DNA from 2 places in the Shinella sp. R2-11 genome. Region 1 is predicted to be linked to the other one. Evidence: predicted binding sites of a transcription regulator. Region 1 holds the regulator's gene; the other holds the start of a gene.
The links. Region 1 encodes LexA, which represses DNA repair genes until DNA is damaged. Its sites were predicted from a motif close to TGTTCNNNNTGTGTTCNG; they were not measured.
Positions count from the first base shown of each region.

Region 1 (15,465 bases):
GGCGACGGAGACGAGATGCGCGTTGACGCGCTTCAAGTCGCGCAGCATGTCGAGATGCAGCGAGCTCGTCTGGAGGCTGTCGAGCCGGCCGTCGCGCAGCCGTTCGAGGTGGCGCTCGGACGACTGCTTCTCCATGCGCCGCACATCGACCTTCACTTCCATGAGCTGGCGGGCAAGGCCCGTGTCGCGCGTGACGAAGATCGTCTGGGCGATGCGCAGGTTCTCGATGGTCAGGTTGAAGAGGTTGGCGAGCTCCTTGTAGCCGTCCTCGGAGAATTTCAGCCCGTTGACGATCTTCTTGCGCACCTGCTCCTGCAATCCCTTCTCAATGATGTCGCCGACATGTTCGAGATTGATGGCATAGTCGATGATGATGATCGAGCGCGCCGCGCTCTCGCCGCTGACGCCCTGCCGGCCGAGCCGGGAGAGATAGATCTTCACCTCCTGCTGCAACGCGTCGACCTGGTGCTCCAGCTCGCCGATGTCCTTCAGCGGCGAAAGGTTGTTCTCGTTGAAGGCGCGCATGGTGCGGATGAGCATGGCCTCGATGAGATCGCCGACGCGCAGCACCTCGCGCGTTGCGCCGGACAGCGCGACGACCGGGGTCGAGAGCGCCGAATCGTCGAGATATTTCGGCCCGGTGTCTTCCGGCTTCTCCTCCGGCACCAGCTTTTCCATGAGGCGCGACAGCGGACCGGAGAGCGGCCAGAACACGAGCGCGACGACGATATTGAAGGCAAGGTGCACATCGACCGGCAGCTTGGTCGCCGGAAGCGGCAGCGCCGCCAGGAGATCGGCGACCTGCCCGGCGAAGGGCAGCACGATAAGGCAGCCGATGCCGCGCACGAGGAGGTTGCCGAGCGTCACGCGCCGCGCGGAGGCAGCCGCCTTGAGCGTCGCGATGACCGGCGGCACGGCGCCGCCGAGATTGGCGCCGAGGACGAGGATCACCGTCAGCGCCGGCGACAGGATGCCCATCGCCGCCAGCGACAGGATGAGCACGACCACCGCGAGGCTGGACGAGGAGATGATGGCGAGCACGGTGGAGAAGGCGAGCGCGGCGGGCCATGCATCGCCCAGCAGCGTCAGGAAGGCGGCAAGCGCCGGCGACTGGCGCATCGGCTCCGTCGCGAGGCTGAGGAGATGCAGCGAAAGCAGCATCAGGCCGATGCCGACGAGGGCCGAGCCGAGACCCTGCCGCGCCGAGGAGCCGGACGATTTGTAGAACACGACGCCGACGAGGATGATCAGCGGCGAGATCGATTCGATGCCGGTCGCCACCAGCCAGGCGGTGACGGCGGTGCCGATATTGGCGCCGAGCAGCACGATCTGCGCCATGCGGGCCCGCACGAGGTTCTTTTCCACGAAGGAGGCGATCATCAGCGCCGTCGCGGTCGAGCTCTGCAGCGCGACGGTGGCGACGAAACCGGCGAAGAAGGAGCGGAACGGCCCGCGCGTGCCGAGCGCCAGCCCGGATCGCAACTTGACGCCGAAGGCCCGCGTCATGCCGTCCTTGACCAGTGCGAGGCCGAAAAGCAGCAGCGCGACCGCGCCGAAAAGGTTGATCATGACGATCGTGGATTCCACGTCTGCTCTCCTTCCTGCATGGGCCAGCGCGCTGACTCACTGCAGCGATCTCGCATCCGACCACGAATTCTCAAATTATGACAGGGGAATTCAGCCGGAATATGCCAATAATTTCAGAAAATTTTGATTTGCCGGCAAACAAAATCGGCGAGGTCTGACCGATTTGCGGCATCGCGCATTTTGCCCGCCATTGCACCCCGTCATTCCGCATGTTCCGCGGACTTCAATTCCCGCAAACTTTCCGTTAAGAGACGATCTCCGGCCGCATGGCCGCCGCTATGAGGAAATTGAGACGATGCTCGAAACGCTGAGACACGCCGCCCAGACCTGGGTGGCAAAAGCCCTGATGATCGTTCTGGTCGGTTCGTTCGCGATTTGGGGTGTTTCGAACACGGTCGTCACCGGCGGTTCGAACGCCGTCGTCACCGTCGGCGACGTCAAGGTCTCGCCCACCGACTTCCGCCTCGCCTACGAGCGCCAGGTCGCCACCATGTCGCAGCGCTTCGGCATGCGGCTGAACGCCGAGCAGGCCCGTGCCTTCGGCGTCGAGAACCAGGTCTTCGCCGAGCTCGTCGCGGGTGCCTCGCTCGACCAGCTTTCGCGCGACATGAACCTCGGCCTTTCCGAAGGCCGCCTCGCCCGCCTGATCGCCGACGACCCGGCCTTCCGCGGCGTCAACGGCCAGTTCGACCGCACCGCCTTCTCCGCCATCCTGCGCAATGCGGGCCTGCGCGAGAACGACTATATCAGCAACCGCAGCCAGGTCGCCATCCGCACCCAGGTCGTGGAAGCCGTTTCCGACGGCTACAAGGCGCCCGACGTGCTGACCAATGCGCTGCGCCAGTACCGCAACGAAGCACGCACCATCGACTACCTCTTGCTCAGCAACGCCAATATCGACCCCGTGAAGGCGCCCGGCGACGACGTGCTCGCCCCCTGGTTCGAGCAGAACAAGGCGAAGTACCGCGCGCCGGAATACCGCAAGTTCGTCTATGTCGCGCTGGAGCCGAAGGACATCGCGGATGCCTCCACCATCACCGAGGACGCGCTGAAGGCCGAATACGAGCGCGTCAAGGAGAAATACCGCACGCCCGCCACGCGCACCGTCGAGCAGCTGACCTTCAAGGATCGCGCCAGCGCCGATGCCGCCGCCGTCAAGCTCGCCTCCGGCACGACCTTCGACGCGCTCGTTGCCGAAGAAGGCAAGACCGCCGCCGACGTCCTGCTCGGCGATTTCACCAAGGAGAACATGCCGGACCAGAAGCTGGCCGACCCCGCCTTCGCCGTGCCCGAGAACGGCGGCACGACGCCGGTCATCGACGGCACCTTCGGCCCCATCATCCTGCGCGTGACCAATATCCGCCCGGAAACGATGAAGACCTTCGAGGACGTCAAGGAAGAGCTGCGCGGCGAGCTTGCCCTTTCGGAAGCCGCCGACGGCATCCTCGCCGTCCACGACCGCCTCGAGGACAGCCGCGCGGATGGCCTCACCCTCGAGGAAGCCGCCGCCAAGAACAACCTGAAGGCCGTGACCATCGAGGCCGCCGACGCCCAGGGCAACGACCAGAAGGGCGACGAGATCGCCGGACTGCCGGAAGAATCCGCCCTGCTCGGCGAGGTCTTCAAGACGGATGTCGGCATGGAGACCCAGCCGATCAATGTCGGCCGCGAAGGCTATGCTTGGTTCGAGGTGCTCGACGTGATCCCGGAACGCGACCGCACGCTCGACGAGGTACGTGAGCGCGTCGTCGCCGACTGGACGGCCGAGCAGCAGCGCCAGACCCTCGCCAAGAAGGCCGAGGAACTGGCCGAGCGCGTGCGCAAGGGCGGCGATCTTGCCGCCATCGCCGCAGAGCTCGGCATGGTCGTCGAAAACAAGGTAGGCCTTCATCGCGGCGCGCAGGATCCGGTGCTGAGCCCGGCGGCCGTCGCCGCCGCCTTTGCCGGTCCGCTCGGCCAGGTCGCCGCCGCGCCCGGCGTCGACGGCGAGGGCCAGATCCTGCTGAAGGTCACCGAGGTGAACGCGGACGCCGCGACCGACGCGCTCTCGAACGACGAGCAGCAGATCGTCGCCGTCGCCCGCACCAGCGGCGACGACATCCTCGACCAGATGGTCAGCTCGCTGCAATCGGCCTACGGCGTCTCCATCAACCGCACGCTCGCCGAGCAGAGCATCGCGCGATAAGGCAGAAAGGCACCGCATGTCCGATCTGAAACCCTATATCGCCAAGGTCGCCACCGGCGCCACGCTCGATCGCGAGGAGGCGCGCGGCGCCTTCGAGATCATCATGTCGGGCGCCGCCACGCCCTCGCAGATCGGCGGCTTCCTAATGGCGCTGCGCGTGCGCGGCGAGACCGTGGACGAGATCTACGGCGCCGTCGGCTCCATGCGCGCCCGCATGCTGCCGGTCGACGTGCCGGCGGATGCCATCGACATCGTCGGCACGGGCGGCGACGGCGCGGGCACCTACAATATCTCGACGCTGGCGGCGATCATCGTCGCGGGCGCCGGCGTTCCCGTCGCCAAGCACGGCAACCGGGCTCTCAGCTCCAAGTCGGGCACCGCGGACGCCCTCTCCTGCCTCGGCGTGAAGCTCGATATCGGCCCGGCCGAGATCGCCCGCTGCGTGCACGATGCCGGCCTCGGCTTCATGTTCGCCCAGCTCCATCATCCCGCGATGAAGCATGTCGGCCCCTCGCGCGTCGAGCTTGGTACGCGCACCATCTTCAACCTGCTCGGCCCGCTCTCCAATCCGGGCGGCGTCAAGCGCCAGCTCCTCGGCGTCTTCTCGCCGCAATGGCTGGTGCCGATCGCCGAGGTGATGCGCGATCTCGGCTCGGAAAGCATCTGGGTCGTGCATGGCGAGGGCCTCGACGAGATCACCACGACCGGCACCACGCAGGTCGCCGCCCTCGAAAACGGCAAGATCCGCACCTTCGAGCTGACGCCCGCCGATTTCCGCCTTTCGCAGGTCAAGCTCGACGACCTTCGCGGCGGCGACGGCATGCACAATGCCGCCGCCCTCCTCTCGGTGCTGGGCGGCGCGCACATGCCCTACCGGGACATCTCGCTCGCCAATGCCGCCGCTTCGCTGGTCATTGCCGGCAAGGCGGAGACGCTGGCGGAGGGCATGAAGCTCGCCACGCAATCGCTGGAAAGCGGCCGCGCCAGCGCCGCGCTGGAACGTCTCGTTACGGTTTCCAACGAGGGACAGGCGGAGTAGGATTGGCCATGACCGACATCCTCAAGAAGATCGAAGCCTACAAGCTGGAGGAGATCGCCGCCGCCAAGGCGCGCGTCGCCCCTGCCGAGCTTCGCGCCCGCATCCGCGACCAGGAGCCGCCGCGCGGCTTCTTCGCAAGCCTCAGGGACCGGAAGGCCGAAGGCCGCTTCGGCCTCATCGCCGAGATCAAGAAGGCAAGCCCCTCCAAGGGCCTCATCCGGCCGGATTTCGATCCGCCGGCGCTCGCCAGGGCCTATGAGGCCGGCGGCGCGGCTTGTCTTTCCGTGCTCACCGACACGCCGAGCTTTGAGGGCGCCCCGGAATTCCTGACGGCCGCCCGTCAGGCCTGCGCCCTGCCCGCTCTGCGCAAGGATTTCATGTTCGACAGCTACCAGGTGCTGGAAGCGCGCGCCTGGGGCGCGGACTGCATCCTCATCATCATGGCCTCGCTCAGCGACGATGCCGCGAAGATGCTGGAGGACGCCGCCTTCTCGCTCGGCATGGACGTGCTGATCGAGGTGCATGACGAAGCGGAGATGGAGCGCGCGCTCAAGCTGAAATCCAAGCTCGTCGGCGTCAACAACCGGAACCTGCGCACCTTCGAGGTGGATCTCGCCGTTTCGGAAAAGCTCGCCGGCATGGTGCCGGAAGACCGGCTGCTCGTCGGCGAAAGCGGCATCTTCACCCATGCCGACTGCGAGCGCCTCGGCAAGGTCGGCATCTCCACCTTCCTCGTCGGCGAAAGCCTGATGCGCAAGGACGACGTGACCGCCGCCACGCGCGCGCTCCTCACCGGCAAGGCCGGCATGCTGGCGGCCGAATGATGGCCGGGGACGGCCGGACACTCACCCATATCGACGCTTCCGGCGAGGCCAACATGGTGGATGTCGGCGACAAGGCCGAGACGGTGCGCGTCGCCGTCGCCGAAGGCTTCGTGCGCATGGCCCCGGCGACGCTCGACCTCATCCTCAAGGGTGACGCGAAGAAGGGCGACGTGATCGGCACGGCGCGTCTTGCCGGCATCATGGCCGCCAAGCAGACGTCGAACCTCATTCCCCTCTGCCACCCGCTGATGCTGACAAAGGTCGCCGTGGACATTCGCGAGGACCGCACGCTTCCGGGCCTGCGCATCGAGGCAATGGCGAAGCTCACCGGCCGCACCGGCGTCGAGATGGAGGCGCTGACGGCCGTCAGCGTCGCCTGCCTCACCATCTACGACATGGCCAAGGCCGCCGACCGGGAGATGGAGATCGGCGGCGTGCGCCTGCGCGAAAAATCCGGCGGCCGCTCCGGCGACTACAAGCGCGGAGACGCATGATGTCCCTCCTGCCCGTTTCCGATGCCCTCGGCCGCCTGCTTTCCGCGGCAAGGCCCGTGCAACGGACGGAGACGGTGCGCCTCCACGAGGCCGCGGGCCGTGTGCTCGCCGAGGACGTCGCCGCCCGCCTCACCCAGCCGCCTTTCGACAATTCCGCCATGGACGGCTATGCCGTCCGCCATGAGGACATCGCCGAACTCGGTTCCGTCCTCAAGATCGCCGGCACCTCCGCCGCCGGCCATGCCTTCGAGGGAACGGCAGGTCCGGGCGAGGCCGTGCGCATCTTCACCGGCGCCCCCTTGCCCGCTTTCGCTGACACGGTTCTCCTGCAGGAAGACGCGGAACGGCTGGAAGACGGCCGCATCCGCACCACCTTCCTCACGCCGAAGGGCCGCCATATCCGCCCGCGGGGCCAGGATTTCTTCGAAGGCGATATCGTGCTGCACGCCGGCGACGTGCTCGATCCCGGCCGCCTGACCGTCGCCGCCGCGATGAACCATGCGGCGCTGGCCGTCTATGCCCGCCCGCGCGTCGCGGTCCTGGCGACCGGCGACGAGCTCGTGCCGCCCGGCGCATCCCCCGGCGCAAGCCAGATCATCGCCTCCAACACCTACGGCGTCTCGGCTATCGCCCGCGAGGCCGGCGCGGAGATCGTCGATCTCGGCATTGTCGGCGACGACAAGCAGGCTATCCTCGAAGCGGTGCGCAATGCCCTGTCGCTCGACATCGACGTGCTGGTGACGCTGGGCGGCGCCTCCGTCGGCGATTTCGACCTCGTCCAGCCGGTGCTCGGCGAGGCCGGCATGGAGCTCGATTTCTGGCGCATCGCCATGCGGCCCGGAAAGCCGCTGATGGTCGGCCGGCTCGGCCCGGTTCAGTTCGTCGGCCTGCCCGGCAATCCCGTCTCCAGCATGGTCTGCTCGCTGCTCTTCCTGGAGCCGCTGGTCCGCCGCCTCGCCCACCTGCTGCCGAAGAGCCGCCGGCACGAGGCGATCGCCGCCGTGCCGCTCCGCGAGAACGACCATCGGCAGGACTATGTCCGCGCCCGCATCGCCCGCGGCCCGGCCGGCGAGCTCCTCGTCACACCCTTTGACAAGCAGGATTCCTCGATGATGAAGATCTTCGCCGAATCCGAAGGGCTGCTGATCCGCGCGCCGCACGCGCCCGCCGCTAACGCCGGCACCCCCTGCGACGTCCTCCTCCTGCGCGAGCCCGCAGCCTGAGCGGCATTATTGTTTCAGCGGCCCCTTGCGGAACACATATGGAACAGATAGTGTCTGTTCTGGATTTGTTTCACGATTCTCGATGGGGATGCCATGCTGACGCGCAAACAACAGGAACTCCTGCTGTTCATCCATGAGCGTATGAAGGAATCGGGCATTCCGCCGTCCTTCGACGAGATGAAGGATGCGCTGGACCTTGCCTCCAAGTCCGGCATCCATCGCCTTATCACGGCGCTCGAGGAACGCGGCTTCATCCGCCGGCTGCCGAACCGGGCCCGGGCGCTCGAGGTCATCAAGCTGCCGGAAGCCTATTCGCCCAGCCTCCAGCCCCGGCGCGGCTTTTCCCCCGCCGTCATCGAAGGCAGCCGCGGCAAGCAGCCCGCGCCGGCCGCCGCCCCGCCACAGCGCACCGCGCCGCAGGCCGAGATGGCCTCTTCCGTCTCGGTGCCCGTCATGGGCCGCATCGCCGCCGGCGTACCGATCTCCGCCATCCAGAACAACACGCATGACGTCACCGTCCCGGCCGAGATGATCGGCAACGGCGATCACTATGCGCTGGAGGTCAAGGGCGATTCGATGATCGAGGCCGGCATTCTGGACGGCGACACGGTCATCATCCGCAGCACCACCAGCGCCAATCCGGGCGAGATCATCGTGGCGCTGGTCGACGACGAGGAGGCGACGCTGAAACGCTTCCGCCGCAAGGGCGCCTCCATCGCGCTCGAAGCCGCCAATCCCGCCTACGAGACCCGCATCTTCGGCCCCGACCGCGTCAAGGTCCAGGGCAAGCTGGTCGGCCTTATTCGCCGCTATCACTGAGCGGCGCGTCCGTTTCGAAACGGTCGGTGCGCCAGTCGTAGGTGCGGTGCCGGGACCAGGGGCGGTCGAGCGTTTCGACGGCTCCCGCGAACTCCGCATCGCCGAGCGCCTCGGAGCCTAAATCCGCCGCCGGCCGGATTTCGAGGGCGCCGGTCCTCCTCAGGTGCCGCGCGGTGACGAGCCTTGCACCAGAGCGGCAGGCATCGAGCCGGAGGGCGAAGGGCACGACGACGAGGTCGGCCCCGTCGCAGGCAAGCCCCAGGAAGGCGGTGTCCTCCAGTGTAACGATCCGCCAGCCGCTCGGCGAGACGGCGGCGCAGAAGGCTTTCCTTTCGCAGACGAAGCCGTTTTTCCGTTCGGCCATCTCCAGCGCCGCGATCAAGGCGGCCTCCGCCTTCCCGCGGTCGGCCTTCCGGCGCGGGCGCCTTTGCGGTGACGTATCGGCCGGTTCTTCTTTCACCTGTTCGATCGTCAGGCCAGCGGTCGTCCGCATGTCCGGTTTCACGAGCTCACCGAGCCGGAGTGCCCTTCGCCACTGGTCGTAGATGAAGCCTGGCGGGCGCGTGCGGTTTGCTGCCACCTTGCCCTCGCTGAGGAAGGCGACGAGGCGGCCGTCCTCCGATACCAGCACCTCCGGGTGCGGGCGTCCCTCCGGCCAGCAGGCAACGCCGATCCCGACGAGGACGAGCGCCGTTCCGGCATGGCGCAGCCGCGTGCGCAGGATGCAGAGCAGGCCGCCGCCGACGCCGATCAGCAGGAAGGCGAGCGGCGGGATGCGGCCGATGACGATCTCCCCTTCCCAGCCGGCCACCCATTTCGACAGCGCGATCATCCAGTCTATGCCCTTGCCCATGATGGCGAAGGGAATGGCGTCGAGCCCGAAGGGCATGAGCAGCACCGCCATCATGCCGAACGGCATGACGATGGCGCTGATCACCGGCATGGCGAGCAGGTTTCCGGCGAGCCCGTAGGCGGGAATGCGATGGAAATGGCCGATGGAATAGATCAGCGTGGAAAGGCTGCCGATCATCGAGGAGAGAAGCAGTCCGCCGAGGAAACGCCCGACCGAACCACCGAAGAGCTGGAACGGCCCTCCCCGGCTCTCACGCCGGACCGGCCGCTCGCGCCAGGCCGCATAGCCCGCCACGAGGCCGAGCGTTGCCGCATAGGACATCTGGAAACCCGGATTGGTGACGGCCGAGGGCGTCACCGCCAGGATGAGGATCGCCGAGATCGCCACATTGCGCAGGCTGATCGCCGAGCGGCCGAAAAGCACGGCGATGAGCATCACGCAGATCATGATCCACGAGCGTACCGCCGAGATGGCGCCGCCCGAGACGAGGATATAGAGCGTCACCATGACAAGCGCCCCGACGGCGGCGATCTTCTTTGCCGGATAGCGCTCGGCAAAGCCCGGAACGAGCGCCATCGCCATGCGCGCGCCGACGAGGAAGGTGCCGGCGGCGAGCACCATGTTGAGGCCGGAAATGGCGAGCACATGGGCAAGCCCGGCCTGCCGCAGCGCCTCCACCGTATCCGGGCTGATCGCCCGCTGCTCGGCCGTCACCAGCGCCGCGGCGATCGCCCCCGCATCGCCGCCGATACGGCCCCGAATATGCTCGGTGAGGTTGTCCCGCCAGATCGCGATCTCCTGCAGGATCCTGACGTCCCATCCGGCCTCGCCGCCCGCCAAGGCGACCGGCGCGCGATAGAAATAGCCGACGGCGCCGTTGCCGGCAAAATAGGCATCGAAAGCGAAATCGTTGAGGCCGACAAGCGCCGGCCCCGACGGCGGACTGATCCGCCCCCGCCCCTCGATGCCGCTGCCGATCGGGACCGGTGCATGCTTCATCCGCGCCAGCATGGTCACGACGCCGGGCGCGCGCTTCAACGCCGGATCGCGGGTGGCTTCGACCGCGATGCGATAGCGGATCGCGCCGCGCTCGTCGCTCTCGCGCGACAGCACCCGGCCGACGACATCCGTCGTCACCGGCGCATCCAGCATGACCGTGTCGAGCCGGGCGCTTTCGATGGCCGCGAAGAGCATGCCCGTGGGGATGAGGAAGGCGGCCGCGGCGGCAAGCGCCGCCCAATCCTCCCGATGCCGCAGCCGCCAGGCGGGCCAGATCGTGACGCAGGCCGAAAGGACCATGGCATGCAGCGGCGGATCGGTTGCAGCAACATACCAGAGCGCCGCCCCTATTCCGAGAAAGACGGGAACGAAGAGGAAGAAGTGCCCATAGGCCCGCTCGGCAGCGAAGGCTTCCGTGACGGCCCGCTCGCCGCCCAGTTCCGCCAGAAGCCGGCGCATCTTTCGGAAGAAGGAAGCAAGCCGCAGACGAAGGCGTGGCCTTTCCGCCGCCGGACCCGGCAAGGCGCCGTCGTCGACGGCCAACCGAAAGGCATAGACCTCCGGCGTCTCCTTCCGTTCCGCGACTTTCCCCTCGGCCATGGCATCGGCCCCGCTTCCCCTCGCCCATCATGCAATCGAACAGGGAAATCTTCAATCGGCAGTAGGCTTGCAAAATGCTAAGCCAGACAGAAAGGATGCTCCCTCCATAATCCGAAAAGCACCCTCAAAAGTTGCTTGCAACTTCATGGAAAGGGTAGATATTGCGTTGCCGGAAAGCCTGTTTCCGCAATGCACAATTTACCTTTCGTCGTGCTTGGCAGAGGCGGTGGAATGGGCTAGCAAAACGAGCATGTTCATGGGTCGGCACAGGCCTCGTGCCACCATCGGAAACAACGGAGGATCGTTATGACAGGAACAAGCGCGGATGTATCGGTCGGTGGCAAGTCAGTCGAATTGCCCACCCGGTCCGGTACGATCGGCCCCGATGTGATCGACATCGGCACGCTGTACAAGAATACCGGTACCTTCACCTACGACCCCGGTTTCACCTCCACGGCATCCTGCGAATCGAAGATCACCTATATCGACGGTGACGAAGGCGTGCTGCTGCACCGCGGCTACCCGATCGAGCAGCTCGCCGAGCACGGCGACTTCCTCGAGGTCTGCTACCTGCTGCTCTACGGCGAACTGCCGACCAAGGCGCAGAAGGACGATTTCGACTACCGCGTCACGCACCACACCATGGTGCACGAGCAGATGTCGAAGTTCTTCACCGGCTTCCGCCGCGACGCCCACCCGATGGCCGTCATGTGCGGCGTCGTCGGCGCGCTCTCGGCCTTCTACCACGACTCGACCGACATCACCGATCCGCACCAGCGCATGGTCGCTTCGCTGCGCATGATCGCCAAGATGCCGACCATTGCCGCCATGGCCTTCAAGTACCATATCGGCCAGCCCTTCGTTTACCCGAAGAACGACCTCGACTATGCGTCGAACTTCCTGCGCATGTGCTTTGCCGTTCCGTGCGAGGAATACACCGCGAACCCGGTTCTCTCGCGCGCGATGGACCGCATCTTCATCCTGCATGCCGACCACGAGCAGAACGCCTCGACCTCGACCGTTCGCCTCGCCGGCTCCTCGGGCGCCAATCCCTTTGCCTGTATCGCGGCCGGCATCGCCTGCCTCTGGGGCCCTGCCCATGGCGGTGCGAACGAAGCGGCGCTCAACATGCTGGCCGAAATCGGTTCCGTGGACCGAATCCCGGAATATATCGCCAAGGCCAAGGACAAGAACGACCCGTTCCGCCTGATGGGCTTCGGCCACCGCGTCTACAAGAACTACGACCCGCGCGCCCGCATCATGCAGAAGACGACGCACGAGGTTCTCGGCGAGCTCGGCATCAAGGACGACCCGATGCTGGAAGTCGCGATGGAGCTCGAGCGCATCGCGCTGACGGACGACTACTTCGTCGAGAAGAAGCTCTATCCGAACATCGACTTCTATTCCGGCATCACGCTGAAGGCGCTCGGCTTCCCCACCACCATGTTCACGGTGCTCTTCGCCCTCGCCCGCACGGTCGGCTGGATCGCCCAGTGGAACGAGATGATCGAGGACCCGGAACAGCGCATCGGCCGTCCGCGCCAGCTCTATATCGGCGAACCCAAGCGCGACTACGTGCCGGTCTCCAAGCGCTGATCGCAGCGAAACCCAGACAAAAAAAGCCCGGTTAGGTTCGACCGGGCTTTTTTGTTGCGAGAAGATCGAGGATCACCGCCGCGCCGGTCTCTCCGGGCGACCGCTCCGTCTGCATGCGCGCGTGGACGAGGTCGTAGCCTTCGAGCATGGCGCGCCGCTCCGTCGTGTCGGCGGAAAGCCGCTCGAACCAGCGCGTCAGGACGCCCGGACGCACCTGCTCGTTGAGATATTCCGGCACGACGGCATAGTCGGCGATGAGGTTGGGAATGGCGGCCGTCCAGACCTTCACCCTGCGCAGGAAGATATTGGCGATCCAGTCGAAGCGGTAGGTGGAGACGACCGGCACGCGGGCAAGCGCGAGCTCCAGGATGACCGTTCCCGATGCGGCGATCGCCGCATCGGCGTCGGCGAAGGCCCGCCACTTCTCTTCCGTCGTTATTGTGATCTGCGGCGGGTTCGGCCAGTCCGCCGTCAGGCGCCGGACCAGCGCTTCCTGCCGCGGCACGGTGGGCAGGAGAAAGCGCATGCCGGCGTGCCGCGTTGAAAGCTCCGCCGCCATCTGCCCGAAGACCGGCAGCAGCCGGCTGATCTCCGTGCTGCGCGAGCCGGGCAGCAGCAGGCAGGTCTCCCCGCCGGTCTCGCCGGTACTCCGCCCAAGGCGCGCCGCGCGCACCCGCTGGACATCCGCGTCGCCGATCAGCCGGTGGCCGACATAGGTGGTGGCCGGGCCGCCGAGCCGCTCCATCGCCGCCGGCTCGAAAGGCAGCAGCGCCAGCACGCGGTCGACATAGGCGCGCATGCGCGGCGCCCGCTCTTCCTTCCAAGCCCAGACGCTGGGGCAGACATAGTTGACCACCGGAAGATCCGGCAAGGCCTTGCGCACGCGCCGTGCGACACGATGGGTGAAATCCGGGCTGTCGATGATGACCAGCAGATCCGGCCGGGCTGCGATAAGCGCGTCCGCCGTCTGGCGGATGCGGCGCAGCAGCGACGGCAGGCGCTTCAGCACCTGCGAAATGCCCATGATGGAGAGCTCGGAGAAATCGAACAGCGATTTCAGCCCCTGACGCTCCAGCGCCTCCCCGCCGACGCCGACGAGCTCGATCCTGCCGCCATGGGCCGTGCGCAGCGCCGCGATCAGGTCGCCGCCGAGAAGGTCTCCGGAAACTTCCCCGGCGATGACGCCGACCTTGATCGTTTCTGCGGTCATTGCCTTCACTCCGATCTTTCCGGCAGGATGCCCGTCACGAAGAGACCGCCGGCATCCGCCTCCGCGACAAGCGCCTCGCGTTCCAGGATCAGCGAGCGGCCCGCCTCGACGGCGATGCCGGCAAGTCCCGCCTCCTTCGCCCGCCGCAGCGTTTCGAGGCCGATCGACGGCAGGTCGGCCCTCAGATCCTGCCCCGGCTTGCAGAGCTTGACGAGAACGCCCCTGCGGCGCTGCGAAATACGCCCGGCGGCGCGAAGCTGCGCCACGCGTTCCAGCATGCCGTCCGTGCCCTCGGCGCCTTCCAGGGCCACCACGCGGCCGCCGACGGCAACGGCGCCCTGCCCAACATCGAGCCGGCCGAGCGCCAGCGCAGCCATGGCCGCGGCCGTGATGTCCGCCTCGGCCGCCGCATCCGGCTTAATGCCGCCGAGCGGCCCCTCGCTGCCGAGAAGATCGGGCACGATTTCATGCGCGCCGACGACCCGCACACCTTCCGACTCGATCAGCCGGATGACCATCTTCAGAACGGCGTCGTCACCGCCCTTCAGCAGCGTGCGGACCACGGACGGCACGGCGAGCAGCGCCTTGAAGGGGGCATGGATATCGCGCCATTCCGGCCGGCGACGCACCCAGCCCGACAGCACGGCGCGGCCGATGCCGTGCCGGCGAAAGGCATTGCCGATGCCGGCATAGTTCCCGATGGAAATGACCTCATGGTCGAAGCCCGACCAGTCCTCGCCCGATTCGTTGGTGAGAGCGAGGATATAGGGGCTTTCCCCCCGCGCGCGGGCCGCATCCGCGACATAGCGCGGCAGCATGCCGCCGCCGGCGATGATGGCCAGCCGGTCGCGCGCTTCGGGCCGGCTCTCAGCCATGCCGCTCAGCCCTTGCCCCGGTTGGGAGAAGAAAGCGCGCGGTCGCTTTCGGCCGCGATGAAATCGAGGATCTGCATGACGGGAACGCTGTTCGCGTATTCATCGCGGATGGCCGCCGCATTGACGCGGATGGAGCCCTCGCCCTCGAAAATCTGCTTGAAGGCGCGGCGGACCTCGTGGATCGTCGCCTTTTCCATGCCCGCACGCGCCATGCCGACGACATTGAGGCCGCCCAGGATTCCGGGATTGCCGTTCAGCATGCCATAGGGGATGACGTCGTAGGACACGGCCGAAAGGCCACCGATGAAGGCCTGGCGGCCGATGCGGGTGAACTGGTGCACCGCCGAGCCGCCGCCGAGAATGACGCGATCCTCGACCTTCACATGGCCCGCCAGCATGACGTTGTTCGACAGGATGATGTGGTCGCCGAGAATGCAGTCGTGCGCGACATGCGAATTGGCGAGGAAGAGATTGTGATTGCCGACGATCGTCCTGCCACCGCCTTCGGTGGTGCCGGCATTCATCGTCACGCCTTCGCGGATCACGCACATCTCGCCCACATCGAGCGTCGTCTCGGCGCCGTCGTGATGCACGCTCTGCGGATCACCGCCGATGACGGCATTGGGGAAGATGCGCGTGCCGCGGCCGATGACGGTGCGTCCCGTCACCACCACATGCGTCAGAAGCTCCACATCATCCTTGAGAACGGCCTTGGACCCGACATGGCAGAAGGGACCGACGACGACGTTCTCACCGATGACCGCCCCGTCCTCTACGACGGAGAGCGGATGGATCTTCGCACTGGCGGCAATCATTTTCAGGCATCTTCCTTTTTCACGATCATCGCGCCGATATCAGCTTCGGCGGCAAGTTGCCCATCAACTTTTGCGTCGCAGTGAAACTTCCAGATATTGCCGCGCTGCTTCTGCTTGGTGACGTGGAATTCCACGCGGTCCCCCGGCACGACCGGCCTGCGGAAGCGGGCATTGTCGATCGTCATGAAGTAGACGAGGTTCGAGCCGGTACCGGCCTTGCGGGCGCAGATCGCGCCGGCTGTCTGGGCCATGCCCTCGACGAGCAGCACGCCCGGCATGATCGGATGGTCGGGGAAATGGCCCATGAAATGGGGCTCGTTCACCGTGACGTTCTTGATGCCGATCG
Region 1 is NZ_JBVAPC010000002.1:292,683-308,147, reverse strand. Features, by position in the region: gene ACZ1A1_RS06200 (Na/Pi cotransporter family protein) at 1-1,587, opposite strand, end outside; gene ACZ1A1_RS06195 (peptidylprolyl isomerase) at 1,883-3,772, shown strand; gene trpD (anthranilate phosphoribosyltransferase) at 3,789-4,811, shown strand; gene trpC (indole-3-glycerol phosphate synthase TrpC) at 4,820-5,635, shown strand; gene moaC (cyclic pyranopterin monophosphate synthase MoaC) at 5,635-6,129, shown strand; gene ACZ1A1_RS06175 (molybdopterin molybdotransferase MoeA) at 6,129-7,352, shown strand; gene lexA (transcriptional repressor LexA) at 7,446-8,171, shown strand; gene ACZ1A1_RS06165 (ComEC/Rec2 family competence protein) at 8,152-10,623, opposite strand; gene gltA (citrate synthase) at 10,930-12,219, shown strand; gene lpxB (lipid-A-disaccharide synthase) at 12,251-13,429, opposite strand; gene ACZ1A1_RS06150 (LpxI family protein) at 13,435-14,304, opposite strand; gene lpxA (acyl-ACP--UDP-N-acetylglucosamine O-acyltransferase) at 14,310-15,125, opposite strand; gene fabZ (3-hydroxyacyl-ACP dehydratase FabZ) at 15,122-15,465, opposite strand, start outside.

Region 2 (15,465 bases), 150 kb from region 1:
TCGGCAAGGCCGATGCTGACCGAAACGCCGATCTCGCGCCCCTCGCAGGTCACCGACATGGCGGCGATCTCGCGGCGGAGCGCTTCGGCGAAGGGTTCTACCCGTTCGGCGCCCTGCCCAGGCGCGAAAAGCGCGAATTCCTCGCCGCCGAACCGGCAGAACAGCATGCCCTCGTCCAGCCAGGAGGAAACCCGGGCGGAAAAGCGCTTCAGCACCGCATCGCCCGCGACATGGCCATAGGTATCGTTGATCGCCTTGAACCGGTCGAGGTCGAAGATCATCAGCGTGCCCTCGCCCTTGCCGGAAAGATGCAGCCGCACATCCTCCAGGAACGAGCCGCGATTGGCGATACCGGTCAGCGCGTCGGTGCGCGAGGCCTGGCGATAGATCGCCTCGCCGCGCTCCTTGATCAGCACCAGCATGGCGACGGCCGCCAGGATCGTATGGGCGAAGAGCTCCAGCGAGAAGATGGCGAACCAGGCCGAATGCGCCGTTCCGTCGGCGAGCGGCGCCGGGAAGAAGATCGCCAGCGGCACGCGCAGGAAATAGATCAGGCCATGCGTCACGAAGAAAAGCGCAGCGATGGAGCGGGTCGGCAGCCGCTCGGTCCTGCGGCCGCGCCAGATATCGATACCGATGGCGCCCGAATAGCCGGCGATGATGATCGAGGACAGGATGATGCGGTTGTTGACATTGCTCGCCACCGCATCGAAACCGAGATAGGCTGCGGTCCAGAGCAGCGGCCCGGCCAGCACGACCAGAAGACTGGCGGACCGGCGGTCGAAGACCCGGAAACCGGCCCACATGAACGCGTAGCCGAAAGCGGCGAACGCATTGCCGAGGCCGACGGTCAGGACCGGAAGGCCGATGGGCCGCAACGCGAAGAGCAGCGTGCAGGCCGAACCCACCCACATGGACATGCACCAGTAGCCGGCCGCCGCATGGCGCCGGTCGGTAAGCCAGACCTGCAGCATGAAAATCCCGACGACCATGGTCGACAGGAAGGTACAGATCATCAAGGTCGAGATGCTGATAACGTCTTCAATCAATATGGGCACTCCACACGCCGGAATGCTAGGTGCAAACCTTGAAGACTTCGCAAACGAAACGGCGGGCCAAGGCCCGCCGTTCGATGGATTGTGGAGTAAAAAGGAACGTTTAGCCGGCCAGCGCCGCAGCGACGGCCTCGACCGCATCGCCGGCCCTCGAACCATCCGGCCCGCCGGCCTGCGCCATGTCCGGACGGCCGCCGCCGCCCTTGCCGCCGAGCGCCTCGGAGGCGCGGCGGACGAGATCGACGGCGCTGAAGCGGCCGGTGAGGTCTTCCGTCACGGCGACCACGGCGCTCGCCTTGCCGTCGGGCGAGACGCCGACGAAGGTGACGACGCCCGAGCCGAGGCTCTTCTTGCCTTCGTCCGCGAGGCTCTTGAGGTCCTTCGGCTCGACGCCGGTGACCACCTTGCCGAGATATTTCACGCCGGCAACCTCGCGCATGCCGTCGTCGCCGCCGGCAGAGCCGCCGGAGAGCGCCAGCTTCTTCTTGGCTTCCGTCAATTCGCGCTCCAGCTTGCGGCGTTCGTCGACCAGCGCCTCGACACGGGAGAGAACCTCGCCCGGCTGGGCCTTGAGCGCGTTGGCGAGCGCCTTCACGCGCTCGTCCTGCTCGGCGAGATAGGCGCGGGCAGATTCCCCGGTCAGCGCTTCGAGACGGCGCACGCCCGAGCCGACGGCGCTGTCGGAAAGGATGCGCACGAGGCCGATCTCGCCCGTGGAGGAGACATGCGTGCCGCCGCACAGCTCGACCGAATAGGGCCGGTTGGCCTTGGCGCCGCGGATGCCTGTGCCCATGGAGACGACACGGACCTCATCGCCGTATTTCTCGCCGAAGAGCGCCATGGCGCCCTCGGCGATCGCGTCGTCCACCGTCATCAGGCGGGTGGTGACCGGCGAATTCTGCACGATGATCTCGTTCGCCATGTCCTCGATGACGCGCAGTTCCTCGGCCGTCATGGGCTTGGGATGCGAGACGTCGAAGCGCAGGCGCTCGGGCGCGACCAGCGAGCCCTTCTGGGCGACATGGGTGCCGAGCACTTCGCGCAGCGCCTCGTGCAGGAGATGCGTTGCCGAATGGTTGGCGCGAAGGCGCGAGCGGCGGGCATGGTCGACGGTCAGGGCAACCGCATCGCCGACCTTGAGCGCGCCTTCGGCGACGGTCGCGACATGCACGAAGAGGCCTTCGCCCTTCTTCTGCGTATCCGAAACGGTGAGCTTGGCGTTGTCGGCGGAGATCGTGCCGGTATCGCCCATCTGGCCACCGGATTCGCCGTAGAACGGCGTCTGGTTGATGACGAGCTGTACCTGCTCGCCGGCATTGGCGGTTTCGACCGCCTTGCCGTCACGCACGATCGCCTGGACGACGCCCTCGGCGGTCTCGGTGTCATAGCCGAGGAATTCGCTCGCACCGAACTTTTCCTTCAGCTCGAACCAGATCGTTTCCGTCGCCTTGTCGCCCGAACCGGCCCAATGCGAGCGGGCCTCTGCCTTCTGGCGCTCCATGGCGTCCGTGAAGCCGGAAAGATCGACACCGATCTCGCGAGCGCGCAACGCGTCCTGCGTCAGATCGAGCGGGAAGCCATAGGTGTCATAAAGCTTGAAGGCGGTCTCGCCGTCCAGCATGTCGCCCTTGTGCAGCGTGTTGGTGGCGTCGGAGAGGAGGTTCAGGCCGCGCTCCAGCGTGGTGCGGAAACGGGTTTCCTCCAGCTTCAGTGTCTCGGAGATCAGCGCTTCGGCGCGCTGCAACTCCGGATAGGCGCGGCCCATCTCGCTGACCAGCGTCGGCAGCAGCTTCCACATCAGCGGCTCTTTCGCGCCGAGAAGCTGCGCGTGACGCATGGCGCGGCGCATGATGCGGCGCAGCACATAGCCGCGGCCGTCCTTGGCCGGCAGGACGCCGTCGGCGATCAGGAAGGCGGAGGAGCGCAGGTGGTCGGCGATGACACGGTGGCTGGCGCGGGCCTCGCCTTCCGCCGGAACGCCGGTCGCCTCGACGGAGGCGTCGATCAGCGCGCGGAAGAGGTCGATATCGTAGTTGTCATGCTTGCCCTGCAGCAGCGCGGCGATGCGCTCCAGGCCCATGCCGGTGTCGATGGACGGACGCGGCAGGTCGAGGCGCTCTTCCTTCGTGATCTGCTCGAACTGCATGAAGACGAGGTTCCAGATCTCGATGAAGCGGTCGCCGTCCTCTTCCGGCGAACCGGGCGGGCCGCCCCAGATATGATCGCCATGATCGTAGAAGATCTCCGAACAGGGGCCGCATGGGCCGGTATCGCCCATCGCCCAGAAATTGTCGCTGGTCGGGATGCGGATGATGCGGTCGTCGGAAAAGCCGGCGATCTTCTTCCAGAGGTCGAAGGCCTGGTCGTCCGTATGGTAGACGGTGACGAGCAGCCGGCTCTTGTCGATGCCGAATTCCTTGGTGATCAGGTTCCAGGCAAGCTCGATGGCGCGCTCCTTGAAGTAGTCGCCGAAGGAGAAGTTGCCGAGCATCTCGAAGAAGGTGTGGTGGCGCGCGGTATAGCCGACATTGTCGAGGTCGTTGTGCTTGCCGCCGGCGCGCACGCATTTCTGCGCGGTGACCGCCGTGGAATAGGGACGCGACTCCAAGCCGGTGAAGACGTTCTTGAACTGCACCATGCCGGCATTGGTGAACATCAGGGTCGGGTCGTTGCGCGGCACGAGCGGGCTCGACGAGACGACCTCGTGGCCTTCCCTGCGGAAATAGTCGAGGAAAGTCGACCGGATCTCATTCACGCCGCTCATGTCGCGTCCTTCATCTTGGCGCCGCCTGCCCCGCAGGCTGCGCATCATCCACCCAATGTCATATTCGGCAGACGCGAAACCGCCCCGCCGGCCGGAGTGCCCGCCGGAAGCCCCTTGCGAGGCTCTCCATCCGCCAGTTCCGTCGAAACTGCACACGCCGGCCGCCTTTCCCGGGAAAGGCCGTAAACCGCGGGCGCGCGCGAGAATTGATGGCTTTTATCGCCCGCACCCTTCCCTGTCCAGACACCAAAAAACCGGCCTTTCACGAAGAAGAGGCCGGTTTCCGGATTATCGTTCCGCATGGGGCGCAATCGCAGACCGATCCGCGTCATGCGCAGGCGCACGCGGCGCCGGGGCGATCAGGGCTCGCCGTCATCGCCGTCGTTCGGGTCCGGGCCGCCGTTTTCCAGGAAGCGGTCGGCGATCAGGCCGGCATTCTGGCGCAGCGTCATCTCGATCTCTCGGGCGAGATCCGGATTGTCGCGCAGGAACGTCTTGGCGTTCTCGCGGCCCTGGCCGAGACGCTGGCTGTTGTAGGAGAACCAGGCGCCCGACTTCTCGACGATGCCGGCCTTGACGCCGAGGTCGATGAGCTCGCCCGTCTTGGAGACGCCCTCGCCATACATGATGTCGAACTCGACCTGCTTGAAGGGCGGGGCCATCTTGTTCTTGACGACCTTGACGCGGGTCTGGTTGCCGATGACCTCGTCGCGCTCCTTGACCGCGCCGATGCGGCGGATGTCGAGGCGGACGGAAGCGTAGAACTTCAGCGCGTTGCCGCCCGTCGTCACTTCCGGCGAACCGTAGACGACGCCGATCTTCATGCGGATCTGGTTGATGAAGATGACCATCGTGTTGGACTTGGAGATCGAGGCCGTCAGCTTGCGCAGCGCCTGGCTCATGAGACGTGCCTGGAGGCCCGGCAGGCTTTCCCCCATCTCGCCCTCGATTTCGGCGCGCGGCGTGAGCGCGGCGACCGAGTCGACGACCAGCACGTCGATGGCGCCGGAGCGCACCAGCGTGTCGGTGATCTCAAGCGCCTGTTCGCCGGTATCGGGCTGCGAGATCAGCAGGTTTTCGAGGTCCACGCCGAGCTTGCGGGCATAGACCGGATCGAGCGCGTGTTCGGCGTCGACGAAGGCGCAGATGCCGCCCTTCTTCTGTGCTTCCGCGATGGTCTGCAGCGCCAGCGTCGTCTTGCCCGAGCTTTCCGGACCGTAGATCTCGATGATGCGCCCCTTCGGCAGGCCGCCAATGCCGAGCGCGACGTCGAGGCTGAGGGAGCCCGTCGAAACGGTCTCGACCTCGATGACGCTGTCCTTTCCGCCGAGCTTCATGATGGAGCCCTTGCCGAAGGAGCGCTCGATCTGAGAGAGAGCCGCTTCGAGTGCCTTGCTTTTATCCACTGTTTTATCCTCTACGAGCCGCAAAGTGTTCTGTGCCATTTGGTCCACCTTTAGGTTATTGAAGCAAGACAGGCAACGAAGCCGCCGATGAAAGCTATGTACACTCTTTGTTCTCGTTTCGCAAGATATATTCATCCCATTGAATAATTTTGGAAATCTTGACCGTGTTCTATTTTCATTTCAGGTGGATGAGCGCCTTGCAGGAACAAAAGAAGACTCACCGCCTGGCGAGGCTGCCATAGCCGAATCGGCGGGATGCGAAGGAAGACCATGACGGACAGGACGATACTGGTGATGGGCGGCGCCCATGTGGACAGGCGCGGACGCATCGCCGGCGAGACGGCGCCTGGCGCGAGCAATCCGGGCGCATGGTTCGTGGAAGCGGGCGGCGGCGCCTTCAATGCGGCGCGCAATCTTTCCCGGCTCGGCCACAAGGTGCGGCTCGTTTCGCCGCGCGGCGGGGATTCCGACGGCGATATCGTTGCCGCCGCCGCGGTCGCCGCCGGTGTGGAGGATACGCCCTTCATCTTCCTCGACCGCGCGACGCCCAGCTATACCGCCATCATCGAGCGCGACGGAAACCTCGTCATCGCGCTTGCCGACATGGAGCTCTACCGGCTGTTCTCGCCGCGCCGCCTGCAGCAGCGCGCGATGCGCGAGGCGATCGGCACGGCTGCACTCATCCTCACCGATGCCAACCTGCCGGGCGAGACGCTGGCCGCCATGGCCGAGGCGGCGAAGGCGGCGGGCGTTCCAGTCGCCGGCATCGCCATTTCCCCGGCCAAGGTGGTGCGGTTCCAGGACAGCCTTTCCGCCCTCGCCTTCCTCTTCATGAATGAGGCGGAAGCCCGCACGCTGACGGGCGAGACGCCGAAAGACCCCGCCGACTGGCCGAAGGCGCTCAACGCCGCCGGGCTTTCCGCCGGCGTCGTGACCCGCGGCGGCAGGGGTGTGGTCGCCTTCGATGAAACGGGCGCGGCGCTCGTCATCCCGCCGGACATCCCGGCTCTGGGCGACGTGACCGGTGCCGGCGATTCGCTCGCCTCCGGTTTCCTCAACGCCTGGACGGGCGGCGCGACGGTCGGCGAGGCGCTACGCCACGGCGTTGCGGCAGCGGCGATCACCGTTCGATCACCCCTGGCTGTGGCCGAAGAAATGTCGCAAGCCGCCCTTTCGGACGCACTTTCTCTTGTGCCGGAGGCTGAAATCCTGTCATGAGACTTTTTTGCTCGAAATCCAGAGCAAGATTCCTCCCAGGACTCTCAAGGAAACAGCATGACCAGACCCGTCTCTCCTCTCCTGCCCATGCGCTATTCGGCCGAAGTGGCTGCCGCGAAGGAACGCAGCGCGCCCATCGTCGCCCTCGAATCGACGATCATCACGCACGGCATGCCCTATCCGGGCAATCTCGACATGGCCCGCAGCGTCGAGCGCATCATCCGTGAACAGGGCGCAGTGCCCGCCACCATCGCCGTCATCGACGGCGTGCTGCATGTCGGCCTCGAAGACGCCGAGCTCGAAGCGCTCTCGCAGACCAAGGGCGCCCTGAAGGTCTCGCGCGCCGACATCGCCTTCGCGATCGCCGAGCGCCGCACCGGCGCCACCACCGTCGCCGCCACCATGATCGGCGCGGCCCGCGCCGGCATCAAGGTCTTCGCCACCGGCGGCATCGGCGGCGTCCACCGCGGCGCGGAAGAGACCTTCGACATTTCCGCCGATCTCGAGGAACTGGGCCGCACCGGCGTCATCGTCGTCTGCGCCGGCGCCAAGGCGATCCTCGACATTCCGAAGACGCTGGAGGTTCTGGAAACCCGCGGCGTGCCGGTCGTGACCTATGACAGCCCGACCTTCCCGGCCTTCTGGTCACGCGATTCGGGCCTCAAGAGCCCGCTGACGCTGAACAGCCCGGCAGCCATCGCCAACTTCCAGAAGGTGCGCGACCAGCTCGGCATCGACGGCGGCATGCTGATCGCCAATCCCGTTCCGGCGGCCGACGAGATCCCGCGCGACGAAATGGAAATCTACATCGCCCGCGCGATCGACAATGCCGAACGCGACGAGATCGCCGGCAAGGCCGTGACGCCGTACCTGCTCGACAACCTCTTCCACCTGACGGACGGCCGCAGCCTGAAGACGAACATCGCGCTGGTGGAAAACAATGCGCGGCTTGCGGCGGAAATCGCCGTGGCGCTGGTCGACTGACAAAGAGGCGGCCGGTTCTTCCGGCCGCCATTCTGACAGAAACCCTTCACCCCTCCTTCGTCATGCTTGGGCTTGCCCCGAACCTCAAGGCTAACGGTGACGCATGGATCCCTCGGGTCAGGCCCGAGGATGACGTCATTGGGTGGGGCGGCTGTTTTCCCGGAAGGACTTCTCTAGCAGGTTCCTTCAGCAAGGTTCCTGATGAAGCCGATAGGTCAACCTTCCCATCGCACACCTCTTCCATCGTCATGGTCGGGCTTGACCCGACCATCCACAATCGGGAGTGCCGCATTCACCTTCGGCTCAAGGCCGAGGACGATGTCGGTAGGGAAGATAACGCTTCGACCTTGTGATTCCTGGCAGAAAGACGACCGCGTCCGCCCCGAAGTGTCGCCTGCCTCGAAGAGCCTCAAGCGTCCAGCATTTCCCTGACAGCTTCGGCGAGTTGCTTCAGCGAGAACGGCTTCGGCAGGAAGCCGAACTTGGCGTCGGCGGGCAGGTTGCGGGCGAAGGCGTCCTCGGCGTAGCCGGAGACGAAGATGAACTTCATGTCCGGATAGGACTTGCGCAGTTCGCGCAACAGCGACGGGCCGTCCATCTCCGGCATGACGACGTCGGAGACGACGATGTCGACCGCGCCGTTCAGCTCTTCCATGATGTCGAGCGCCTCGACGCCGGAACCGGCCTCGTGCACCGTGTAGCCGCGCGTTTCCAGCATGCGCTTGCCGCCGCGGCGCACCGCCTCCTCGTCCTCGACGAGAAGGACGACGGCCGAGTCGCCGGTGAGGTCGCGCGGTTCCTTTTCCGGCGCCTCCGCGACGGCCGCGGGCTGCTGCCCGCCGGACTGCGAGGTCGCGGCGGCCTCGGCGGCCGGCACGGCCTCTTCGGTATGGCGCGGCATGAGGATGCGGAAGATCGTGCCCTTGCCGACTTCGGAATCGAGATAGATGTAGCCGCCGGACTGCTTGACGATGCCATAGACCATCGACAGGCCGAGGCCGGTACCCTTGCCGACTTCCTTGGTGGTGAAGAAGGGCTCGAAGATCTTGTCGATGATCTCGGGCGGAATGCCGGTGCCCTGGTCGGCGACCTCTACTTCCACATAGTCGCCGGGCGGCAGGTCGCGCAGGTTCCGAGCTGCGGCCTCCTCGGCCTCGACATTGCGCGTGCGGAAGGTGATCGTGCCGCCCTCCGGCATGGCGTCGCGCGCATTGACGGCAAGGTTGATCAGCACCTGCTCGAACTGGCCGAGATCCGTCTTCACCGGCCAGAGGTCCCGGCCGTATTCGACATCGATCTTGACATTGGTGCCGGTCATCCGGTCGACGAGCATGCGCAGGTCGCCGATGACGTCCGTGAGGTTCAGGACGGTCGGCCGCATCGTCTGCTTGCGCGAGAAGGCGAGAAGCTGGCGCACCAGCACGGCGGCGCGGTTGGCGTTGCGCTTGATCTCCATGAGATCGGCGAAGCTCGCATCGGACGGGCGCGCGGACAGGAGCAGGTGGTCGGAGGACAGCAGGATCGCCGTCAGCACGTTGTTGAAGTCGTGCGCGATGCCGCCGGCGAGCGTGCCGACCGCATTCATCTTCTGCGTCTGCGCCATCTGCGTCTCGAGCGCCTTCTGCTCGGTGATCTCGACGGCATAGACGATGGCGGCCTCTTCCGGCGTCTCGTCGCTCTGGTCGATGACGGCGTTCACATAGAAGCGGAAATGCCTTCCGTCGTCGCCGGGATGCAGCGAATCGAGCGGCGGGATGTCGCCCTGCCGGTCCTTGGCCGCATCGAACGCCGATTGCAGGCGCAGGCGATCCGTCTCGTGCACGATGGTTTCGAGCTTGGCGCCGCGGTCGATGTCGTCGCGCGAGACGACGCCGGAGAAGAGCTTGAGGAAGGGCGCATTGGTGCGCAGGATGCGCCCGTCGCCGTCCACCGAGGCGATCGCCATCGGCGTGTTGTTGAAGAAGCGCGTGAAGCGCATCGAGGCGATGGAGGCGGACTGGTCGTTCTGGCTCCCGTCCTCGCGCGCCAGCACGATGGTGCGGCTCTCGCCCGGCGCGCCGTCGCGCATGGAGGAGACGCGGTGCACGATGCGCACCGGCAGGCTCTGGCCGTTGGTCTTGCGCAGATCAAGGTCGAGCGTCTCGGTGCGCTTGAGGCCCGGCTCGGCCTGCACGGACTGGATGAGCGCCAGCCCCTCGCCCGCCACCACATCGGCGATGGAAAGCGAGCCCGGATGGAACTTCGTCAGGTCGATGCCGAGCCATTCGGCGAGCGTGGCGTTGAGATAGACGATCTCGCCCTTGCGGCCGGCGGAGAAGAAGCCGGCAGGCGCGTGGTCGAGATAATCGATGGCGTTCTGCAATTCCTTGAAGAAGCGCTCCTGGTCGTCCCGCTCGGAGGTGATGTCGGAAATCTGCCAGATATAGAGCGGCTGGCGGGCATTGCCGGAATTCGGCAGCACGCGCGCCTTGAGGCGATACCAATGGGCACCCGAACCGTTGGCGGAAGACGGGTTGAGCGCCTTCTGGACGCGGAACTCCTCCGCCCCTTCCTTGCCCTCGTGCAGACCGTTCGTCAGGCGGTAGACCGCTTCGGTGGCGTCGCGGTTGCGCGACAGCAGCGTTTCCAGCGTCTGCACCTCCGCCTCGCCCTTCGCCCCCGTCAGCGCCCCATAGGCGGCGTTGGCATAGACGATGCGGCCCTTGCGGTCGGTGACGACCGTGCCGTCCGGATGCGAATCGACGAAGGTGCGCGCAAGCCCGTCCGAGCCGTTCGCCTGCGGCATGATCTCGATGAAGCCGATCAGCGCGGAAACGACGAAGAAGATTCCGGCCATGGCGAGCACGCCGAGGACGCCGAGCACGATCTCGTTGTCGAGCTGGTTCTTGAAGAGGATGAAGGCCCCGGCGGACACCGCCAGGACGAGCGCGAGCAGCACGACGCGCAACGCCACCGCCGGCCGCAGGCCGCGGTCCACGATCGGCACATTGTCCTCGTCCGGCCGCTTCATCGTCGTCATCAATCCCTCGTCTGCAACTGTCCGGCCTTGCGCTGTGGCCGGACCCGATGCCAGAATCATGTTTATCCGCCCGAGGGAAGCGCAAAAAGCCGCCCGAGGGAAGCAAGGCGGCGAATTCACAGGGAATATTCGAGGCCTTACCCTCGCAATTTCCGCATGCTGCCATAGTTGGGCGGCGATGACGACGGCAATAGGTGCTGGACAAGCGGCGTGCCGCGCTTGTACGAGCCCGTAAAAAGCCGTCAAATGCTGTCAGTTTGACGAAGCAACCCGTCCACCGAGGAGTGACTGCGCCATGCCCCAGGAGATCCTAGCAGAGAACGGCATGAAATTCGCCATTGCCGCGGCGGTGGTGCTGCTCGGCCTTCTCTGCCTCGCGCTGGTGCTGTGGATCATCCGCGGCCGGCCCTCCTCGCCCTTCATTCGCGGCGGGCGCAACCGGACGCCGCGCCTTGCCGTGCTGGACGCCGCCGCGATCGATACGCGCCGCCGCCTCGTGCTGGTGCGCCGCGACGATGTCGAGCATCTCGTCATGATCGGCGGCCCGACGGATATCGTCATCGAATCCCGCATCGTCTCCGCCTCCGCCGAAACGGCCCCGACCGCGGAAAAGCCGGTCGAGAAGGCCCAGCGCGCCGAGCCCTCGCCCGCCGTGCAGGAGACAATCGCCAAGACTGCGGAGACCCCGCTCGCCGCCCGCTCCGCCACGGCGGGCGCTGCCGCGGGAACCGTTCCCCTCGCCGCCGAGCGCCGGCCGGCCGCGCTGCCGGAAGGCGTCTCGGCCATGAGCAAGGTACTCTATTCCGGCGACGAGGATGCCGCCGTCCGCGCCCTGCCCGCGCGCCCGGTCCAGCAACCGGCCGCCGTCGCGCAGCAGGCGCAGACCGGCACGCAGCAGCGCGCACCCGAACGCCGCGTCGAGGAGATGCTGGAGCAGAACCGCCAGCGCGTTCTGTCGCCGCAGACGGCTGCAACCACGGCGCAGGTCACGACCGCCCAGACCGTGCAGCGCCCCGTCACCAGCGCAGCGATCACCAACCCAACGGCGAGCGCCGCCGACAATCCGGCGCTGGTGAGCGAATTCGAAAAGATCCTCGAAGCGGAAATGGCGAACAATGCCGCTGCCGCGGCGGCCGTTCCGGCCCGCACCGTCACCCAGCCGACGACCAATCCCACGCAGACCGCGGCGATGATCGGCCAGGGCCAGTCCGCCGCCAAGAGCCGCGAGGAGACGGAAGCGGAAATGGCCCGCCTGCTCGGCGAGATCGCCGCGAACCGCAAGGCCTGATCTTCCGGCCCGACAAGGGAACCGAGGCGTGAAGGATCACGCCTCCGGCGCGTGACAAACCGCTTCGATATTGTGCCCGTCGGGACCGATGACGAATGCCGCGTAATAGTTCGCGTAGTAGCGGGGACGCAGGCCCGGCGCGCCATTGTCCTTGCCGCCCGCTTCCAGAGCGGCACGGTGGAAGGCATCCACCTGTTCCCGGCGCTCGGCGACGAAGGCCAGGTGAAGATGCGCCGGCTTCTCCTCTGTCCGGCAAAGACACAGCGACACCTTGCCGTCCGAACTCATCTCCACGCCATAGGCCGGCGTTCCTTCCGAGACGACGGCCACGCCGAGCGGCGCGAGCGCCTTGAGAAAGAAGGCCTTGCTCGCCTCATAGTCGCTGACGCCGAATTTCACATGATCGAACATGGTTCCTCCTCAAGCCCGGGCAGCGCTGGCCGGGAATCGAAAACCGGAAACCAAAAAGCCGCCGGGATATCCGCGGCGGCTTTTGGCAGTCTTCCCGATGTCACGCGGTCCGAAAACCGCCCGCACCGGACAATGTCCGATGTTCGATCCTTGCCGGCGCGGCCTGCGAGCCTCCTCGGACCCGCAGGAAACGCCTACTCGTCGCGATACACCTTCTCCCGACGCTCATGGCGCTCCTGCGCCTCGATCGACAGCGTTGCGATCGGGCGGGCGTCGAGACGCTTGAGGCCGATCGGTTCGCCGGTTTCCTCGCAATAGCCGTAGGTGCCTTCGTCGAGACGCTGGAGCGCCGCATCGATCTTGGAGATCAGCTTGCGCTGGCGGTCGCGAGCGCGAAGCTCGATGGCACGGTCGGTTTCCGAGGATGCCCGGTCCGCGAGGTCCGGGTGGTTGGCGCTTTCTTCCGCCAGGTGATCGAGGGTTTCGCGCGCTTCGCGCAGGATATCGTTTTTCCAGGCGTTCAACTTCGCTCGAAAGTAGGCGCGCTGGTTTGCATTCATGAATTCCTCGCCCTCATCGAGGACGAAATTGCTAAGATCGATCTTCTCACTCAACGCGATTCTCCTGAAGAACATCTCAAGGCGCGCTGTATATCCCCACGGGTAACGCGATTCAAGCCTGCCGGGACTTACCCACGGTTTTCGCGCGTGCCTCTATTTTAAACCCTGCCAGACTAATATTTCATCAAGATTACAACGGGATGGGGAAAACGTCCCCGAATCGGCCCCAAATTTGCTTGCCGCTTCACACGAAAAGGTGTCCCCAGAATGGGCCAAGCGCCATCCCTGCCGTGAATTTAAGCACAGAATTCTTGCCTTGCCGGCAACGGCGCAAAACCGGTTGATCTTTCCGGCAAGGAAAGACATGAAGTCTGGAGACGGCATCGATCCTGCCGCAGGCGGATGGAGGACAGACTTGGCATCTCTCGGCACGCCGGCCTTCCGGCTCTATATCCTTCGCCACGCCCGCGCCGCCTGGGCCCAGCCCGGCCAGTCGGATTTCGAACGGGCGCTCGACGACGACGGCTTCGCCGAAGCCGAGGTGATCGCCGAGGAAGCGGCCGACCAGGGCTACCGGCCGGACCTCATCATCTCCTCGACCGCCGTGCGCTGCCGCCAGACGGCGGAACCGTTCCACCGCACCGTCAGCGAGGAGCTTTCCATAGATTATGTCGATTCGCTCTATTCCGGCACGATCGACGCCTATGCGGAGCTCGCCTTCGCGAACCGGCGGGAAAGCGCCGTGATGATCGTCGGCCACAATCCGATGATCGAGGAATTCTTCCACCGCCTCGTCGGCAAGGAGATCGCCGAGACCGCCGCGCCCTTCGGCTATCCGACGGCAGGCCTCGCCATCCTCGATTTCGACCGGCGCCCGACGGAAGAGGATTACACCGGCGCCTGCCTTGCCGGCTTCATGGCGCCGCGTCCGGCCCATTGACGAAACGGCGCCGCCTCTTTTCCTGCCGGATTTCGTTTCCTATATCGCCCTCGATGCTGGAAAGAGACCTTGCCGCCTAGCCTGACCACCTTCACCGACGAAGCCCGGCTCGCGCTCGATGCGCTCACCGGCCGCGCCGCCAATCTCGTCAGCCCGTCGATCCGGCTCGGCGTGACAGGCCTTTCGCGCGCCGGCAAGACGGTCTTCATCTCCTCCCTCGTGCACAATCTGCTGAACGGCGGACGCCTGCCGCTCTTCGAGGCCGGCCGCTCCGGCCGCGTCTCGAAGATCCGGCTGGAACCCCAGCCGGACGACGCCGTGCCGCGTTTCCAGTACGAGGACCATATCCGCGCGCTCGTCGCCGACCGTCTCTGGCCGGACTCGACCCGCGCCATCTCGCAGCTCCGCATCACGCTGGATTACGAGAGCGCATCCGGCTGGGGCCGCCTGTTCTCGCCCGGCAAGCTCTCCATCGACATCATCGACTATCCCGGCGAATGGCTGCTCGACCTGCCGCTGCTAGCGCAGGATTTCCGCACCTTCAGCCAGAACACCGTCGCGCTCGCGCAGTCCGGCATCCGCGCCGAGCTTGCCCGCGACTGGCTCGCACTTTCCGGCACGGTCGATCCCGCCGCCCATGCGGAAGAGGCCACCGCCCGGTCGCTCGCAGAAGCCTTCACCGCCTATCTGAAAGCCTGCAAGTCCGACGAGCGCTCGCTTTCCACCCTGCCGCCCGGCCGCTTCCTCATGCCGGGAGACCTTGAAGGCTCGCCGGCGCTTACCTTCGCTCCCTTGCCGAACCTTGCCGCGGGCAGTCCCGCCAGGGGCTCGCTGCATGCGATGATGGAGCGCCGCTACGAGGCCTACAAGGCCCATGTCGTGCGCCCCTTCTTCCGCGAGCACTTCGCCCGCCTCGACCGGCAGATCGTGCTGATCGACGCGCTTCAGGCGATCAATCGCGGCACTGAAGCAGTGCACGACCTGGAGCGGGCGCTCGGCGACGTGCTCGACTGCTTCCGCGCCGGCGCCAACAGCTTCCTCTCCTCCTTCGTCACGCGCCGCATCGACCGCATCGTCATCGCCGCCACCAAGGCCGACCACCTGCATCATGAAAGCCATCCGCGGCTGGAGGCCATCACCCGCCGGCTGGTGGAGCGCGCCATCGAGCGCATCGGCATGAGCGGCGCAGGCATCGAGGTCATGGCGCTCGCCTCCGTGCGCGCCACCCGCGAGGCGACCGTCAAGCACGATGGCGAGGACCTGCCGGTCATCGTCGGCGTGCCGATGGCGGGCGAGAGGATCGATGGCGAGGTCTTCGACGGCGAACGGAAAACAGCGATATTTCCCGGGGACTTGCCGAAGGATCCGGATTCACTTTTTCAAGCGCTTGAATCGTCCCCTGAAGGCGAAGCGCCGCATCTTCTCAATTTCGTCCGCTTCCGCCCGCCGCATATCGAGGAAACGGGCGGCGGCCTGAAACTGTCGGTGCCGCATATCCGCCTCGACCGGGCGCTGCAATATCTCATCGGAGACCGGCTCGCATGACAGACCGTCCGCGCAGGCCCGCCGCCTTCTCGCTTCCGCCCGCCGCCGCGGCGAAGGAACCGGAGCGCAGCAAGCCCCGCACGCCCGCCGCCTTCGACGATGCCGTGACGCTGACGCCGGACGCGGACGATCCCTTCATCGCCACCACGGCCGACCTGCCCGAGCTGATGCCGCCCGTCGCGACGCCCCGCCCGCGCCGCCTGACGCTCGGCCGCATCGCCTTCGGCGCGCTCGGCCTCCTTCTCTCGCTCGCCGTCGGCCTCTGGGTGGATGCG
Region 2 is NZ_JBVAPC010000002.1:438,720-454,184, forward strand. Features, by position in the region: gene ACZ1A1_RS06850 (GGDEF domain-containing protein) at 1-1,049, opposite strand, end outside; gene alaS (alanine--tRNA ligase) at 1,159-3,819, opposite strand; gene recA (recombinase RecA) at 4,179-5,264, opposite strand; gene ACZ1A1_RS06865 (carbohydrate kinase family protein) at 5,496-6,443, shown strand; gene ACZ1A1_RS06870 (pseudouridine-5'-phosphate glycosidase) at 6,501-7,427, shown strand; gene cckA (cell cycle histidine kinase CckA) at 7,837-10,446, opposite strand; gene ACZ1A1_RS06880 (flagellar biosynthetic protein FliO) at 10,742-11,734, shown strand; gene ACZ1A1_RS06885 (VOC family protein) at 11,771-12,145, opposite strand; gene dksA (RNA polymerase-binding protein DksA) at 12,340-12,759, opposite strand; gene ACZ1A1_RS06895 (SixA phosphatase family protein) at 13,121-13,645, shown strand; gene ACZ1A1_RS06900 (YcjX family GTP-binding protein) at 13,715-15,190, shown strand; gene ACZ1A1_RS06905 (YcjF family protein) at 15,187-15,465, shown strand, end outside.
Region 2: recA (recombinase RecA) is a predicted target of LexA. The motif match lies at 5,323-5,340, and genes of this name have one in related genera.